Regions from separate parts of the Lederbergia sp. B243.17 genome, predicted to be linked through region 1. Evidence: riboswitches for the same ligand, from Rfam matches in the RefSeq annotation. Region 1 holds a riboswitch; the other holds the start of a gene.
The links. Region 1 has a riboswitch for lysine ahead of AC0TWI_RS08515 (amino acid permease). Riboswitches for the same ligand answer to the same signal wherever they lie in the genome.
Positions count from the first base shown of each region.

Region 2: linked by a shared signal. The riboswitch ahead of AC0TWI_RS20880 (aspartate kinase) and the one ahead of AC0TWI_RS08515 (amino acid permease) in region 1 are both predicted to bind lysine.

Region 1 covers NZ_JBWBKF010000043.1:27,481-36,706, forward strand. The annotation lists gene hpaB (4-hydroxyphenylacetate 3-monooxygenase, oxygenase component) at 1-651, shown strand, start outside; gene AC0TWI_RS08475 (SRPBCC family protein) at 977-1,402, shown strand; gene AC0TWI_RS08480 (tRNA dihydrouridine synthase) at 1,462-2,433, opposite strand; gene AC0TWI_RS08485 (sodium-dependent transporter) at 2,544-3,902, opposite strand; gene AC0TWI_RS08490 (amino acid permease) at 4,121-5,491, shown strand; gene AC0TWI_RS08495 (LysE family transporter) at 5,495-6,121, opposite strand; gene AC0TWI_RS08500 (hypothetical protein) at 6,266-6,604, shown strand; gene AC0TWI_RS08505 (YqhV family protein) at 6,688-6,966, shown strand; gene AC0TWI_RS08510 (carboxymuconolactone decarboxylase family protein) at 6,994-7,359, opposite strand; lysine riboswitch at 7,538-7,717, shown strand; gene AC0TWI_RS08515 (amino acid permease) at 7,817-9,226, shown strand, end outside.
Region 2 covers NZ_JBWBKF010000097.1:134,887-144,112, reverse strand. The annotation lists gene uvrC (excinuclease ABC subunit UvrC) at 1-581, shown strand, start outside; lysine riboswitch at 626-811, shown strand; gene AC0TWI_RS20880 (aspartate kinase) at 1,013-2,251, shown strand; gene AC0TWI_RS20875 (YslB family protein) at 2,314-2,769, opposite strand; gene AC0TWI_RS20870 (succinate dehydrogenase cytochrome b558 subunit) at 3,055-3,687, shown strand; gene sdhA (succinate dehydrogenase flavoprotein subunit) at 3,749-5,506, shown strand; gene sdhB (succinate dehydrogenase iron-sulfur subunit) at 5,512-6,282, shown strand; gene AC0TWI_RS20855 (acyl-CoA thioesterase) at 6,396-6,890, shown strand; gene AC0TWI_RS20850 (helix-turn-helix domain-containing protein) at 7,028-7,252, shown strand; gene AC0TWI_RS20845 (hypothetical protein) at 7,394-7,798, shown strand; gene cypC (CYP152 family fatty-acid peroxygenase CypC) at 8,158-9,226, shown strand, end outside.

The DNA of each region.
Region 1 (9,226 bases):
GTGCCGTGGGAAAAAGTGTTTTTTTATGACAATGTCGATGCTGCTACAGACTTCAAAGAGAGAAGCCCTTTTTATCATTTGGCCTATCATCAAGTCATCATCAGGCAGATTGCAAAACTCGAATTCATCCATGGTTTGGCCGAACTCCTTGTCGACACGATTAACATCAATGAATATCAGCATATCCAGGAAAAATGTTCTGAAATCATCATTGGGATTGAAACGATGAAAGCTCTGCTGGAGAAATCCGAAAACGATGCAGAATGTGATGAATGGGGAGTCATGCTTCCGAGCTTGATTCCTTTGCAGGTGGCGAGTAACGTTTTTCCTAGGATTTACCCGCGCTTTACAGAAATCATTCAGTTAATCGCGGCGAGCGGGATTGTATCATTGCCGTCGGAAAATGCTTTCAACACACTTCAAGCAGATCTTGATCTGTATCTTCAAGCCGCAAATCGAACTGCCCTTGATCGGGTAAAATTGTTCCGGCTCGCCTGGGATCTGACAATGAGTTCATTCGGAACGAGACAAACCCAATTTGAACGATATTTTTTCGGCGATCCTGTTCGTTTGGCTGGACAATTATACGTCAATTATCCGAAAGAGAACAATATAAAAACCGTAAGCAGTTTTTTAAACCTTGTTGAATAATGGAACGACAAAAATCAATCTGAAATTGGCTGGCATTGGGGATTAATTTGAACCCAAGTGCCAGCCAATCTGTATTTATAAACGTAATTTGCCATGGACCATGTGCTTTTGAAATGATTTCGTCGTACCCATACTGTCCTTGGAACACTCCATAACCATCCCTGCCCCCTTGATACATACAATAGAAGATACTTTGGTGTGTATGCGCCAGTGTTTTCTGAATGTATTTAGTTTAAATCGAAGATAAATAGTTGTTGAAAAATGGTTTTTTGGTGATACCAAGAACTTTTAAATAGGTGTTTTATTTTTCATAAGAGGTGAGGGAATGGACACAAGGAAAATGGTTGGCCAAACGAAGACTGTTGGATTTCAAGTAGGAGTTAGAAGAACCTTTCCTATTTCACAGGAAAAAGCCTGGGATATTATCGCCTCTGAAGATGGACTAAAATCATGGTTAGGTGATAGCGATGGAATAAACCTTCAGCCAGGTCAGAAATTCTTTACAAAGATAGGAGAAGGCGAAATCCGAATTGTAAAACCTCTCCACCAACTTCGGCTTGGCTGGAAAAAAGAAGGGTGGGACAAACCGTCTACCATTCAAGTTCGAATCATATCAAAAGATCATACAAAAACCACGATTAGTTTTCACCAAGAAAATCTCTCTGATCAGCATGTTAGAAAAGAGATGCAGCAATACTGGGAAAGGATTCTTAATCAAATTGAAAAAGAAATTCATTTGGCTGGCAAATAAGCCGGTTCGTTCTACAAAAAACAGCATGGGGAGATGATCCCCCCCATGCTGTTCTACATTTATTCCAATCCGTCTAAAACCTCTTTCACCATTTTCCTCACTTCATCAGTCGACTTCGTATTCATTAACTGATTCCGCAGTTCACTCGCGCCTCTGAATCCGCGAATGTAAATCTTGAAGAAGCGGAGGAGCGGTTTGAATGGACGCGGTTCGAACTCCGCCGAGTATTTGTCGTGGAGGTCGAGCTGCAGAAGCAGCAGGTCGAGGTATTCCTTCACGCTGTGTTCTTTTGGCTCTTTCTCAAAGGCGAACGGGTTGGTGAAGACGCCTCGGCCGATCATGACGCCGTCGACGCCGTATTTTTCAACGAGCTCCAAGCCTTTTGCCCGGTCCGGGATGTCGCCATTGATCGTCAGCAGCGTGTTCGGAGCGATCTTGTCGCGCAGTTTTTTGATTTCCGGGATGATTTCCCAGTGGGCGTCGACTTTGCTCATCTCTTTTTTCGTGCGCAGATGGATGGAGAGGTTCGCGATATCCTGCTCCAAGACATGGGCGAGCCATTCGTACCATTCGTCGATCTCGGTATAGCCGAGCCTAGTTTTGACACTGACGGGCAGTCCGCCGGCTTTGGCAGCTTCAATTAGTTCGGCTGCAACAGGAGCGCGGCGGATCAGGCCGGCGCCTTTTCCTTTCGGAGCCACGTTCGGTGCCGGGCAGCCCATGTTCAGGTCGATGCCGCGGAAACCGAGTTCCTTCATACCGATGCTCATCTGCCTGAAATACTCCGGCTTGTCTCCCCAAATATGGGCGACAATCGGCTGTTCGTCCTCTGTGAACGTGAGACGGCCTCGTACGCTCGCTTGTCCGTCCGGGTGGCAGTAGCTTTCCGTATTCGTGAACTCTGTGAAATACACGTCAGGCTTCGCTGCTGCAGCGATGACGTGGCGGAAGACGACGTCTGTCACATCTTCCATTGGTGCCAATATAAAAAACGGCTTCGGCAAATCAAGCCAGAAATTATCATTGCTCATATTCCATTCTCCTCTTGCTATCTTTTCGTCATCCCACTAGTATAACAGAAAACACGCCATCGTTCATCAATGAAAAAAGCTGTTCCTTGTACAGGAAACAGCTTTTTCGCTCATTTCTTCAGCCAGTTAAGTGCGCCAATTACATCCAAAAAGACGATGACAATCGCAATTGGGGCGAGGTATTTTAAAAGGTAGTACCATAATGTGAAAAAACCGCGGCCCGTTTTGGAGCCGGCTGACATTTCCTCGAAGAGGGCTTTCCGCGACATCTTCATCGGGATGAAAAGGGCGATCAGCAAGGCGCCGAGCGGCATCAGCACATTCGAGACGAGAAAATCCATCAGGTCAAAAATCGTTTTTCCGAATAGTGTCACATCCGCTAGCACTCCATATGAGAGGCAGGACGGGATGCCCGCAAGGAAGATGAGCACGCCGATCTTCCATGTGAGCTTTTTCCTTCCGGCTGGGCTGCTGCTTTTTCTTGTCGCTACGATAATTTCAATCATTGAAAATGCCGAAGTAAGGGCTGCGAATAAAAATAAGATCAAAAAGGCGATGAAAAACAATGTGCCGAATGGCAGTTTTGAAAAGACCGCCGGCAATACGGCGAAAATTAGTGTCGGACCGGCATCAGGCTGCATGCCAAACGTGAATACCCCAGGAAAGATGGCAAGACCGGCCAGCAGCACGATCAAAATGTTCATCATCAGAATCGAAAAGGCACTGCTCGGCAGATTCTGTGTTTTCGGCAAGTACGATGCGTATGTCACCATGACGGATACGCCGATGCTCAAGGTGAAGAATGACTGTCCGAGCGCGAACAAGACTGTATCCGACGTGACCATCGAGAAATCAGGCACGAATAAAAAGGCGATCCCTTCGCCGGCTCCCGGCAATGTGAGGGAGCGGACAATCAAAAGAAGGAACAAGATGAACAAGGCCGGCATCATGAATTTGCTGGCTTTTTCGATGCCTTCCTGTACCCCTTTGGCAACGACGATGATAGTGAGCAGCATGAATCCCGCCTGGGCGGCAATCGTTTCAATCGGGTTCGAAATCATTTCCCCGAACAAACTTTCAAACCCGCTTGCCTCAAGGCCGCGCAACCCGCCCGTCAACGCTTTAAGCAAATAAAGAATAATCCAGCCGCCGATGACGCTATAAAAAGACAGCAAAAGGAAGCAGGCGACAACGCCGATTTTGCCGATAACACTCCAGTTCGTCTTCGGCGCCAGTTTCCGGTACACCGAGATGGCATCTGTCTGCCCGTTCCGGCCAAGGATGAATTCCCCAAGCAGAAGCGGCATCCCGAGAAGAAGCGTAAAGGCCAAGAAGATGATTAAAAAGGCTGCCCCCCCATTTGTGCCGGCCACATATGGGAATTTCCAGATCGCCCCGAGACCGATTGCCGAACCGGCTGCGGCAAAAATAAATCCGATTTTCGATTTCCAATGTTCCTGTTGTGACATTTCCAACCCAACTCCTGACTATGTATGAAGCATCATTATGTATCCGCCTTAAAAAGGCAGTTATCTGAAAAGTATATAGCAATTCGCAAGTTCTGAAAAGCTTTGTAGAAAGGATAGATACGAAAAATAGTGGAGAAATGCCTTTGCCGGATGCAATCGTCCAATACATAATCCTCCGGCCTCCGACCATACTACTACTGTAAAAAGGAGGGATTCGGATGGAGATTACAGCGCGGGCAGGCGGTAAAGGCGGAGGGGGAAAGAAAGACAAGAAACTGGCATGGTGGCAGCTTTCGATGATTGGTGTCGGCTGTATCATCGGAACCGGTTATTTCCTAGGGTCAGGGCTCGGAATCAAAATGACGGGGCCGTCCATTCTCATTTCCTTTCTGCTGGCAGCGGTTGGGACGTACTTCGTATTTGAGGCTTTGGCGAAAATGTCGGCACAAGACCCGCAGCCTGGCGCTTTCCGCTCCTATGCGAAAAAAGCGTATGGGGGATGGGCCGGTTTCGGCAGCGGCTGGGTGTATTGGTTTTCGGAGATGCTCATCACTGGGAGTCAGCTGACGGCATTGTCGCTGTTGACGAGGTTTTGGTTCCCGGATGTACCATTATGGGTGTTTTCTGTCTGCTATGCGGTGCTCGGGCTTATTGTAGTCATGATTGGAACAAAAGGATTCGAGCGGGCGCAAAACCTGTTCGCGATTGTAAAGATTGCCGCCATTCTGATGTTTATCGTTCTCGGTGTAATCGTGCTCTCCGGTCTGTTCGGACTAAGTGATGGCTTCAAGCCGCACGTTCCGAATTCGATGGATGAATTTATGCCAAAAGGCTGGACGGGACTGTGGGCCTCGCTCATTTTCGGATTTTATGCTTTTGGCGGTATCGAAATTATGGGGATCATGGCAGTCCGCCTGAAAAATAAGGAAGATACACATAAGTCGGGGACAGTCATGCTGATTGCGCTCGTCATCATTTATATCATTTCATTAACACTTGCGGTCAGCCTCGCGACGGTCGGCAAGTTCAATGCGAAAGAGAGCCCGTTCGTCATCGCATTGGACAAGTTTGATTTTTCCTTTTTCCCTCATATGTTTACGGCGGGCATCATCATTGCCGGATTTTCGACAATGGCGGCGTCGCTGTTCGCGGTTACGAGCATGATCGTTACGCTCGCGGAAGATGGTGATGCGCCAAAGCTGTTCGCTAAAAAAGGGAAGCTGAAAGTGCCGCCGTTCGCCTTTGGGCTGACGATTGCCGGATTAATTGTGTCGATTGTCACCGCGCTATTAATGCCGGACTCGGTGTATGAATACATTACAACGGCGGCGGGGCTCATGCTTTTGTATAACTGGTTTTTCATTCTTATCTCGTACCCGAAGCTGATCGAGGTAACAGCATTCGGGCATGCGAAACGATTTGCGGGCATGTTTTTGATTTTGCTTGCGATCAGCGGCACGCTCGTCCAGAAATCGAGCAGGCCGGGATTTTTCGTGAGTCTAGCATTCATTGCCTTGATCGGAGCAGCTCTGTTCATTATCCATCTTGTGAAAAAGAAAAGTAAAAATCCGCAGACGGAGCGAGCGTGACCATCACAGGAACATTTTCACAGCCTGGATGCCGAAGTAGATGCCGAATCCGATCAGGGATAGGCCGGAAACGATGGAAATGAGCATCAGGAGCTTATCCGTCATGAACCGCCTGAAGATGCTGGCAACGCCCGCCATCGTTACGTCCCAGATGAGCAGGCCGACAATAATCGCGAAGCTGTAAAGGGCTACCGTTGACGGCGCGTTTTCTGCAGCCGTCTTGGCAAGAATCGAGCCGTAGATGCCGAGCCAAAACAGGATGGTCAGCGGGTTTGAGATTGACATGAAAAAGCCGGAGAAGAACGATTTGGCGGCCGAGTCCGCCTTCGCGTTGCGCATGTCCCCTGCGATTTTTCCGGCGCTGACGATGCTTTCAACCCCTGTATAGGTGAGAACAAAAAATCCGAAACACCATAGAAAAGTTTTCATAAACGGAATTTCAAGAAAATGAACGATGCCGAAATAGACGAGCAGCATATAGACAAGATCGGCGATCATTGCGCCGAAACCGACGAGCCACGCATGAAAGAATCCGCTCTTGATCCCCTTGTCCAATTGTGCGGCATTGACGGGTCCGATCGGCGCAGCGAGAGATAAGCCAAGAAACACATATCCAAAGAAAAGTCCCATCGATTCAACTCCAATATCCATGTTTCTATCAATGTATTCATGAGTGGATGCTTGTACGCCTTCAATTTTCATACGACAGGCAAAGGATAAAAGAGCATGTGGGGAGAGATAATAGATCAACAGGTATTTTAAGGAGGCAGCCGCATGACGGTCTATGTGTACCAGACATTTCAGCTAAAACAGGAAGCATTCAAAGAAGGGCTTGAAAATCTGCAGGAAATGAAGGATTACCGTAATGAAAAATACAATCACAATGTGCGGATTCTGACGCCGCTTACCGGCCCGGATCATACGTATGCACTCGTTGCCGAGTATGACGGTCTTGCGGAGATGGAGCTGCAAAATGCGAAAATGTTTGATGATGATGAGTATTTGGATCTCGCCGGGCGCTTTTTCCTTGAAGATATTGTCCAGGGAAGCATGAACACACAGTTGCTCAGGGATATGAAGCATACGAAAAGCGACAAGGAGGAGGAGGACTGAGAACGGTCCCTCTCTGAAAACTTGTCCTTCTTTTCGGATTCCCGCATATACTGTTGACAGCACAGTAAGCGGGGGATGAGCGGATGATTCATTTTTTGGAAAAAGCGATTATCGGGATGGCCTTCATGAGGATGGTATCGGGGAGCATCGAGCTATTCGCGGCATTTTTGTTCCTGAGATACAATGATGTGGAAAAGGCGCTCGTCATCAATAGTTCACTGGCGCTGATTGGCCCGATCATTATGATTCTAACGACCGCGATCGGCTTGTTCGGCATTGCCGAAAAGGTGTCGCTTGCCAAAATCCTTTGGATCTTCGGCGGGGTCGCTTGTATTCTTTACGGTGTGATGAAGAGCAGTTAAAAAACGAGGGGAGCTCCCTCGTTTTTTTCATTGCAGGCGGCCGCCCAGTTGTTGTATGCATTCCTGTAGGAGCGTGACTGTTTGGCTGATTGTGGAACCGCCGCCGAAGGCCGCGGCTACACCTGCCGCTTCCAGGATTTCTTCTTCGCTGCAGCCTTGGTCGAGGCAGCCCTTTGTATGGTAAATGATGCAGTATTCATGCTGGGCATGGAGGCTGATGCCAAGTGCGATCAGCTGTTTTTGCTTTTCGGTTAATGATCCCGCTTTAAAGCATTCTTCCGTAAACGCATTTAAGCGGCTGGCAAACTCGGGCATCTTTTCGGTGAATGTGCCCATTCCCTGTTTAAAGTCGCGCAAAGCTTCTTCCGTTGTATGTCTCGCTTCCATATCCATCTCTCCAATCTTTCTGTATCGATTCCTTATTAGTATGAGCCATGGGAAAAGTTTTACTCTTTTGACCGCAAATAAGCGGCCTAAATGAAAGCCAGGAAACTTCTGGGCTGTACGAATCGATTGCAGCATTCGACAAATTGTTTTATAATCGAAATATAACATGATAATTCCCATTCACCGATGGGGTAGAGGTGCAGCTTTTATGAGTATCGCATTTAAAGTCCAATGAGACTGATGAGGATGCGGGGAAGGAAAAGTTGCCGAAGTGTAGGCGGATCATTGGCTGCCTATGCTGGGGATGTTCCGAAAAGGGGCATCACTGTCACGTTTACAAAAAACGTGGAGGGCTATCTTCGGAAGGATTTTACGGTCTGCAACAGCCGTCGATCTTCTTCGACGGCTGTTTTCTATTTTCAGCAGGAAATCCACCCTTCACCAAAAGAAGGAGTGCAACAGCATGGCAAACAAGAAAGGCACACAGGTAGAAGGGCAGCTGCAAAGAAAATTGAAAGCCCGGCACCTGGCAATGATCTCGCTCGGAGGATCGATTGGCACCGGCATCTTCCTCGCAAGCGGCGGCGCAATTCATCAGGCTGGCCCGGGCGGCGCGCTCGTCGCCTATGCGGCCGTCGGGTTCATGGTTTATTTTTTAATGACGAGCCTCGCTGAAATGGCGGCATATATGCCGGTCGCAGGTTCATTCAAGGAGTACGCGGCAAGATTCGTCGACCCGTCTTTTGGCTTTGCGATCGGCTGGAACTATTGGTACAACTGGGCGATTACGATCGCGGCAGAGCTTGCGGCGGTCGTGCTGATTATGAAGTTCTGGTTTCCGGACAGTCCGTCGTTCATCTGGAGCGGACTGGCGCTGATCATCATGTTCGGCTTGAACTACCTGTCTGTTAAAGGCTTCGGGGAAGCCGAGTTCTGGTTCGCTTTGATCAAGATTGTGACGGTCATCATTTTCATCGTGACCGGCTTGATGATGATTTTCGGCATCATGGGCGGCGAAGCGATCGGATTTACCAATTTCACCGTGGCGGACGCTCCTTTCCATGGCGGATTTTTCACGATTCTCGGTGTCTTCATGGCAGCAGGGTTCTCCTTTCAGGGAACAGAGCTCCTCGGGGTCGCGGCAGGAGAGAGTGAAGAGCCGGAGAGGACGATTCCAAAAGCGATCAAGTCCGTGTTCTGGCGGATTCTCTTGTTCTATATTCTTGCAATCTTTGTGATTGGCATGATCATCCCTTATACAGATGAACGCCTCTTGAGCGAAGCGGTTTCGGTCAGTCCGTTCACCCTCGTATTCGAACGCGCCGGCTTTGCTTTCGCCGCTTCGGTGATGAACGCGATCATTCTGACAGCAGTCCTTTCCGCGGGCAACTCGGGGATGTATGCGTCGGCCAGGATGCTTTGGGACTTGGCGCGTGACGGAAGTGCCCCTAAGTTTCTCGCTAAATTGGACAAAAGAGGGGTTCCGGTTCCGGCATTGATCGTGACAGCGCTCGTTGGCTGCTTTGCCTTTTTGACGACATTTTTCGGCGACGGACAAGTGTACATCTGGCTGCTGAATGCTTCCGGGATGGCCGGGTTCGTTACCTGGCTTGGGATTGCCATCAGCCATTACCGATTCCGCCGAGCCTATATTGCGCAAGGAAAGGATGTTAAAGACCTTCCGTATTTGGCCAAATGGTTCCCGATTGGCCCGATTGTCGCCTTTATCCTTTGTGCGGTCATCATCGTTGGCCAAAGCTTCCCGGCGCTGCTTGAAGGGGACTGGGATTGGAGCGGGCTCATCGCCTCCTATATCGGACTGCCGCTGTTCCTGGTCGTCTGGCTTGTTTATAAATGGAAAAACAAAACGAAA
Region 2 (9,226 bases), on a different contig from region 1:
TGGTCGTGTTCATCGACGGCAAGCCTGATAAGAAAGAATACCGGAAATACAAAATTAAGACCGTCAAAGGGCCGGATGACTATGAATCCATGCGCGAGGTCGTCAGAAGGCGCTACTCCCGGGCGTTGCGCGACGGACTGCCACTTCCTGATCTGGTCGTCATCGATGGTGGAAAAGGGCAAATTGAAGCAGCGAAGGATATATTGCAGAATGAACTGGGGCTGGAAATTCCTGTAGCCGGTCTGGCAAAGGACGAGAAGCATAAAACGTCCCAGCTCTTATATGGAGACCCGCTGGAGTTCATCCCGCTGGAACGCAATAGCCAGGAGTTCTACTTGCTGCAGCGGATCCAGGACGAGGTGCACCGATTTGCGATCACGTTCCACCGGCAGCTTCGCGGAAAATCGGCTTTTCAATCGGCACTCGACGAGGTGGAAGGAATCGGGCCGGTCCGCAAGAAAAAATTGCTGAAGCACTTTGGCTCCTTAAAAAAGATGAAGGAAGCAACAGTGGAAGAATTGATAGAAGCCGGCCTGCCAAAAAATACAGCTATTACGCTGAAAGAAAATTTGGATAAATAAACTTGTACATTATAGCAAGGCGTGCTATAATAGACAAAATTCAAAAAGCTGATAGAGGTGCAAACCTTCAATAGTAAAAGTCCGGAGAAGTTTAAGGCTTCTGTGAAGGGTTTTGAAAGGGAAGGATTGCCGAAGCGGAAAACTGTCCTTAACGATTTTTCGCTGGTCCTGGGTTTAAGAAATGCAGGATTGTCAAAATGATTGATTCATTTTGGAGAGCTATCTCATGCTGGTATGTTTACGACGCGATATTACGCAGACGACAAGCAATGGGATCAGATTCTCATTGCTTTTTTGTTTGCAAAAAAAGACTTGTTCAACTGAACGGCGCTATTCATCAATGCCGATTTGAAAAAACGGAAAGTTTGGACAGGGATTACCTACGAAGGAAGGCGAGTTCATTGGATTACCTACGAAGGAAGGCGAGTTCATTGGGATTGATTGTCATCAAGTTCGGAGGCTCTTCATTGAGCACAGCAGAGAAAATCAAAAATGCGGCAAGCCGGATTGCCAAAGAAAAAGAACGGGGAAATGATGTCGTTGCAGTCGTGTCAGCAATGGGCAAAACGACTGACCAACTTTTGGGGCTCGCAGGTGAAATCACCGATCACCCAGAAAAGCGGGAAATGGACATGCTTTTGGCAACTGGGGAGCAGGTCTCGATTTCGCTTCTGTCGATGGCATTGGCAGAGAGCGGCTTATCCGCTGTTTCTTTTACCGGCTGGCAAGCGGGTATCAAGACGGAAAAAGTCCATAGCAACGCAAGAATCATTGATGTCGATACAAAGCCTTTGGAAACAAAGCTGGCGGAGGGCCACACGCTCGTCGTTGCCGGGTTCCAAGGAGTGACGGAGGATGGACAGATTACGACGCTTGGGCGCGGGGGATCCGACACGACAGCCGTTGCACTTGCAGCAGCCCTTAAAGCAGAACGCTGCTTAATCTGTACAGATGTACCGGGTGTGTTCACGTCAGATCCTCGCTATGTGCAGGACGCAAGAAAGCTGTCATCGCTGTCTTATGATGAAATGCTGGAACTGGCACATTTGGGCGCAGGTGTCCTGCATCCACGTGCTGTCGAATTCGCTAAAAATCACCAAGTCCGGCTTGAAGTCAGATCAAGCACTGAAGATATAGAGGGAACAGTTATTGAGGAGGAAGTTACAATGGAAAACAATTTGGTCGTCCGCGGGATTGCTTTTGAAAAGGATATGACTAGGCTAACGATTTTCGGTTTGAACAATGAATTGACCGGCCTGTCCGGCATCTTCTCCGTACTCGCTGAAAATCGGATTGATGTAGATATTATCATTCAAAGCAAGACGGATGGAAATAAAACGAACCTGTCTTTCTCCATTAAAAGTGAAGACCGCCAGGATGCGGTAAAGGTGCTGGAAAATCAGAAAGAAGAAATCGGTTTTGAAAGCATTGAATATGAGGCTGGGCTTGCAAAAGTATCAGCAGTCGGTTCAGGAATGGTCTCCAACCCGGGCGTTGCGGCAAATATTTTTGCGGTGCTGGCTGAACAGGGCATACCGGTTAAGATGGTCAGTACCTCTGAAATCAAAGTATCTGCTGTTGTGGATGAGAGCAATATGACAAAGGCGGCAAGGGCGCTGCATGAAGCCTTCAGCCTCGATAAAGTACAAGACAAAGTAGGCCATTCCTAAAAAACGAAAAGCTGCCCTGAGCCATTGGATCAGGGCAGCTTTTAATGGATTGTGGAACGGACTCAGTCTGCTGCGTCTTTTGTGTCCCATTGTACCGTTATAGTAACGATCCGCTGTTTTTTATTTGTTTCCTCAAATGCTTCGGAGATGACTTGTTTCTGGGCCTGTATTTGTTCGGCGAGGAACCCGGCTTCGAGGCGGAAGCAAGGATGCGGAGCCATCTGCATCCTTCTATCTATAATGGGACCGGATAATTCCAGTTTCATGCCTTTTCTAGTCTGTTCAATCAGCTGGAGTGTTCCCCAGTTGGCCTCAAAGAAAAAGGAGCGGATCTCTTCAAAGGAAAGAAGCGGAAACTTTCTCGCCATCTGCTTTCCTGCCCAGTATGTAATATCGGCTGAATCTTTCCCGAGCAGATCGGGGATGAGATGGTCCCGAAGAAGCTCATATCCGAAAATCGGCACCGTGAGCGTCTCAGCCTGGGTTTCTGTCCTCTCTTCCATAACTTTGGTTTTCACATGATTCCCCTCTTTCTGTATAACGCTATTATATACAAAAAGAGGCGTCTTTTGAAAAAAAATATGAGAATAGGAAAAGAAAATCCTCCTCGCTAGAATGATTGCCGAACAATGCCGATTTATCGGGTAATTTGTGTAACCGTTGCCTTGACGCTTTATAAAGTGGGGAGTAGAATGGATATGTCACATAATCAAACAGTTGTCTTGGTATGCGCCTTCATTTGGATGATTGCGTGCATGCCTGATTGCTAGACACATTGTTTCACTATTTAAGGGGGGTAAACTGTGGCGGGAAAAAACGAATTTTATTGGCGCAGGCTGCACTCACTGCTGGGTGTAATTCCGGTGGGCCTTTTTGTAGTGCAGCATTTGGTTATTAACCATTTCGCTACAAAAGGAGAAGAGGCATTTAATAATGCAGCAGGAGTTGTCGAAAGTCTTCCTTTCCTCATTTTCCTGGAATTCGGATTAATCTATATTCCGATCCTTTTTCACGCAATTCTAGGAATTTACATTGCATTCCAGGCAAATAACAATCCTGGAAGACTGAGCTATTTTAGGAACTGGATGTTCACAATCCAACGTGTAACAGGTATTATTCTATTGGCATTCATTGCATGGCACGTTTACGAAACCCGTGTTCAAGCGGCGCTCGGCAACGCGGAAGTCAACTTCCAGATGATGGAGAACATCTTGTCGAATCCGATCATGCTCATTCTTTACATAGTCGGTATTTTGTCAGCTACATTCCATTTATCTAATGGATTGTGGTCGTTCTGCGTAAGATGGGGAATTACGCAATCACCGCGTTCTCAAAGGATTTCTACTTGGGTATTCGGTATTTTCTTCATTGCCATTTCGGTTGTAGGCGTTCGTGCGGCACTTGCGTTTGTATACCCTGACCTTTTCGTCGGATAAACATGGAAATAAACGCAAGTGTGATTGAACAACGGTGAAAAGAAAAGGAGTGAGCAACACGATGAGTAATGGTAAAATCATCGTGGTCGGCGGCGGTTTGGCCGGCTTGATGGCAACAATAAAAATTGCGGAAGAAGGCAAACAAGTTGACCTTTTCTCGCTCGTTCCGGTAAAGCGTTCCCACTCTGTTTGTGCACAGGGCGGAATCAACGGGGCGGTTAATACGAAAGGTGAAGGGGATTCTCCGTTAATCCACTTTGACGATACAGTTTACGGAGGGGACTTCCTAGCGAATCAGCCTCCGGTTAAAGCGATGTGTGAAGCGGCACCAGGCATTATCAATCTACTGGACCGCATGGGTGTTATGTTCAACCGTACACCTGAAGGCTTGCTGGACTTCCGTCGTTTCGGCGGCACGCAGCACCATCGGACAGCTTATGCAGGCGCAACAACTGGCCAGCAATTGTTGTATGCATTGGACGAGCAGGTGCGCAGGCATGAAGTCGCAGGCCTTGTAAACAAATACGAAGGCTGGGATTTCCTCGGTATTATCCAAGATGAAAAAGGTGTCTGCTGGGGAATTGTAGCCCAGAACATGACAACGATGGAAATCAAATCTTTCCCTGCTGATGCAGTTATCCTTGCGACAGGCGGACCTGGAATCATCTTTGGCAAGTCCACGAACTCTGTCATCAATACAGGATCTGCAGCATCAATCGTTTACCAGCAGGGCGCAAAATACGCAAACGGCGAATTCATCCAGATCCATCCAACTGCCATTCCGGGCGATGACAAACTCCGCCTGATGAGTGAATCTGCACGCGGAGAAGGCGGACGGGTATGGACGTATAAAGACGGAAAGCCTTGGTACTTCCTTGAAGAGAAATACCCTGCTTATGGAAATCTCGTGCCGCGTGATATCGCTACACGGGAAATTTTCCACGTCTGCGTTGACCAAAAGCTCGGCATCAACGGCGAGAACATGGTTTACCTCGACCTCTCCCATAAAGATCCGCATGAGCTGGATGTTAAATTGGGCGGTATTATCGAAATCTATGAGAAGTTCACAGGAGAAGATCCGCGCAAAGTGCCGATGAAAATCTTCCCGGCTGTCCACTACTCGATGGGCGGACTTTGGGTCGACTATCAGCAGCATACAAATATCGAAGGTCTGTTTGCCGCAGGTGAGTGCGATTACTCCCAGCACGGAGCAAACCGCCTCGGCGCCAACTCCCTTCTTTCCGCTATTTACGGCGGTATGCTGGCTGGCCCTGAGGCAGTCAAATATATCAATGGACTGGAAAAAGGCTCTGACGGGCTTCCATCCTCTCTATTTGACAGCGCAGCGAAAAAAGAAGAAGAGAAGTGGAACAACATCATGTCGATGGACGGCAATGAAAATGCCTATGTGATCCATAAGGAACTTGGTGAATGGATGACAAACAACGTAACGGTTGTCCGCTTTAACGATAAATTGAAAGATACAGATAATAAAATCGTTGAATTGCTTGAGCGCTGGAAGCACATCAACATCAACGATACGAAAATGTGGAGCAACCAAGGCGCAATGTTTACCCGCCAGCTCTACAATATGCTTCAGCTTGCCCGCGTCATCACAATCGGTGCATTGAACCGGAATGAGAGCCGCGGCGCCCATTACAAGCCGGACTTCCCGGAACGTAATGACGAAGAATGGCTGAAAACGACGATTGCTGAATACAACCCAAGCACAAACAGCCCTGAATTCAGCTACGAAGAAGTCGATGTATCTTTAATCAAGCCTCGTAAACGTGACTACTCCAAGAAGAAAGAGGTGTGATGAAGATGAGTGAAAATAATAAGCAAGTAACTTTTATTATAACTCGTCAAGATAACCCGGAGTCTGCACCATACGAAGAGACATTTATCCTGCCATATCGCCCGAACATGAACGTCATTTCTGCTTTGATGGAGATCCGCCGGAATCCGGTCAATTCCAAGGGCGAAAAGACAACACCAGTTGCCTGGGACATGAACTGCCTTGAGGAAGTTTGCGGCGCTTGTTCTATGAGCATCAACGGAAAACCGCGCCAGTCCTGTACAGCGCTCGTTGATCAGCTGGAGCAGCCGATCCGCCTTGCACCGATGAACACATTCCCTGTTGTCCGTGACCTTGTCATCGACCGCAGCAGAATGTTCGATTCGATGAAACGGATCAAAGCTTGGATTCCGATCGATGGTACGTATGACCTCGGACCAGGACCACGGATGCCTGAAAGACGGCGTCAATGGGCTTATGAATTGTCGAAATGCATGACATGCGGCGTTTGCCTCGAAGCTTGCCCGAATGTAAACAGCAAATCCGACTTCATCGGTCCGGCATTCCTGTCGCTCGTCCGCCTGTTCAACGCCCATCCAACTGGAGCCATGAACAAGGACGAACGTCTGGAAGCTCTAATGGGAGACGGCGGAATTTCCAACTGTGGAAACTCGCAAAACTGCGTGGAAGTTTGTCCAAAAGGAATTCCTTTGACAACATCCATTGCTGCGATGAACCGTGCAACAAACATCCAAATGTTCAAGAACTTCTTCGGAAGCGACCATATGGTAGATTGATTGGAAAAGCCCGCCGCACCCGGCGGGCTTTTTTCGTCTTTTTAATAGGGAAGCAATATGGTATTATAGAGATTAACGAATGAATGTTCATTCACTTTATGGGGGTGTTCGCTTTGAACAGAATTACATACATAGATGATATACAAACTTGGAAAGAAGAATTTACTTTTTCTCATGAGGTGCAGGTCCGTTTTCGTGAGACAGATATGTTTGGCCATATGAACAATACAGTGACATTCGCATATTTTGAACTGGCACGGATTGAGTACTTTAAAGCTATCGGCTTCATGCAGGACTGGGTGGAACCGGGGAATGAAACCATTCCGGTCGTCGCAGACCTCCAGTGCGACTATATCAAACAGGTCTTTTTTGATCAGAAGTTAAACATTCACGTCAAACCGGCGAAGCTGGGCAACAGCTCTGTCGACCTTCACTACATGGCAGTGGACGAAGAAGGGGAAATCTGTTTTACTGGCCGGGGCACAATCGTCCAGTATTCAAAAAGAACCGCAAAAGGAGCTCCATGGTCTTCAGGACAAAAAGACCTCTTTTATAAAGAGCCCGCCCTTTCAAAACGAAGGGACCGGCACGAACATCATGCACGATGACGATTCGGGCCGCCTATTTCTGGAATTCTCCTTCAAATAATGTCACTCTGTATATTTCTGTTACATAAGATAACGTGACAATCAAAATACCCATCCCCACGGTTTAAAGCTGGCGAAGGCAAGGAGGGTTACAATAGTTGAAGGAGAATGAATTTACACATAAACCACTGCTTACAAAGAGAGAAAAAGAAGTATTCGAGCTATTGGTCCAAGATAAGACCACGAAAGACATCGCAAAAGAACTGTTCATCAGCGAAAAAACAGTTCGGAACCATATTTCCAATGCCATGCAAAAGCTTGGAGTCAAGGGGCGTTCTCAAGCTGTCGTTGAACTTTTGCGCATGGGAGAGTTAAAGCTGTAGGGACAAAACCGGCTATCCTAGGAGGCCGGTTTTGCTTTTTAATCGGCGGCTTCTTTGAAACAGGCAATGACAGTGAATGAACACTTTTCGCAAAAATTGTTTCCTGCTATAGTGGATAAGGGACAAAAAGGAGGAGAACCTGTGCAGAAAAAGCTATTGGTGCTATTTGTTTTTATGTCGGCACTTATTCTATTGAGTGGTTGTAAACCTTCGGATACATATGTTGGAGATTGGTATGCGGTATCAAATGATGGCGAGAAAGCCAAAATCGTATTTTCAAAAGAAAAAACATTAACGATCGACGCAGAAAACGGTAAAACGGAAAAATATGATATCAATCAAAATGCGATGGGATTTAAAAATAATGTCGGCTATTATCAAATTGATATCGATCATAAAAGTTATTATATTCTCTTGGAAAATAGAAAAGATAAATCCAACGCCCTTCTCGTAAGGCAGACCAATGTAGCGAGCGACTTTGAAGATATGGTTGGAGAAGTTGTGTATACGATGAACCGCGATGACTACCCGGATAAGCCGAGATGACCGCAAGCCACAGTTACAGAAGTTTGATCAGCGTCACCTTTAAAAGCATTAATTAACGCCAGGCGGGGTTGTGTTGCTGAGGGGTGCAAAATGTGTATTCTTAATTTCTTTTGGTGAGGACTTTAATATGTAGAAACAGCTGTTCAACCGGAAATACAGCCTTTGTAAAAGGATTAGTATTTCCGGTTTTTTAGTTTGCTGAAAAGTAAAACAAGCTATTTTCAGATTGCAAGATAAGAAGAAATATAGTGCTTTATGGGGTCTTCTTTTAACTGGGATACCTTATTAGTTTGTCAGGCGTTTGAATTGCTCCCTGCGGGGAAAAGCTCATTATAGCTGCAAAATAGGAGAGGATACATATGTCAAATGAGCAAATGCCGAAAGAAGAAGGACTTGATCATAGTGTGAGTGTAGCCCGGGAAGGATATTTGTACATTCTCAACCGCAGGAAAAGCTTTCAGGAGGATGTATTTGAAACAAGGGTCCTCGGCCAAAAGGCGGTTTGCATGGGCGGAGAGGAAGCGGCTCGGCTTTTTTATGACGAGGAGAAATTCCTGCGCCATGGTGCCGCTCCAAAACGTGTAATTGAAACGCTGTTCGGGAAAGGCGGAGTCCAGACGCTGGATGATGTGCCTCGCAGGCACCGCAAGGAAGCATTCATGTCGTTGATGACACGGGAGAATATCGCACACCTATCGGAACTGTTTGCAAAGGAATGGGATGAGACGGTGGATCGATGGGTAAAAGAGGATGAAATCGTTTTTTATGAGGAAGCTAAAAAAATGCTCGCACGGACTGCATGTCAATGGGCCGGCGTACCGCTTGAGGAGAAAGATGGCGAAGAGCGGATTGATGACATAGCTTCCATGTTCGAATCTCCGGCAAAGCTTGGGCCAAGCCACTGGAAAGGGAGAAGGGGACGGAACCAGATTGAGAAATGGGTAGAGGGTCTTGTCGAGCAAGTTCGCGACCGGAAGCTTGCGGTCCCGGAAACATCCGCATTGCATGTGTTTTCGTGGCATCAGGATCTGGAGGAGAATCTTTTGGATCCGCAAACGGCCGCTGTTGAAGTCATCAACATCATTAGACCGATTACCGCTGTTGCCATCTATTTGAATTTCACTGTTCTTGCCCTCCATCAGTTCCCGAAGAAGGCAGAGAAGGTGAAAGGCGATGAAAAGTACAAGGAGATGTTTGTCCAGGAAGTCCGCCGGTTTTATCCGTTCTTCCCTTTTGCAGGAGCAAAGGTACGGAAGGATTTTACTTGGAATGGCTATGAATTCAAAGAGGGCATGCTTGCCTTGCTCGACTTGTACGGCACTAATCATGACCCGGAAATTTGGGAAAACCCTGATCGCTTTGAACCGGAACGATTCACTGATTGGAAAGAAAGCCCGTTCAGCTTCATCCCCCAAGGCGGAGGCGAAT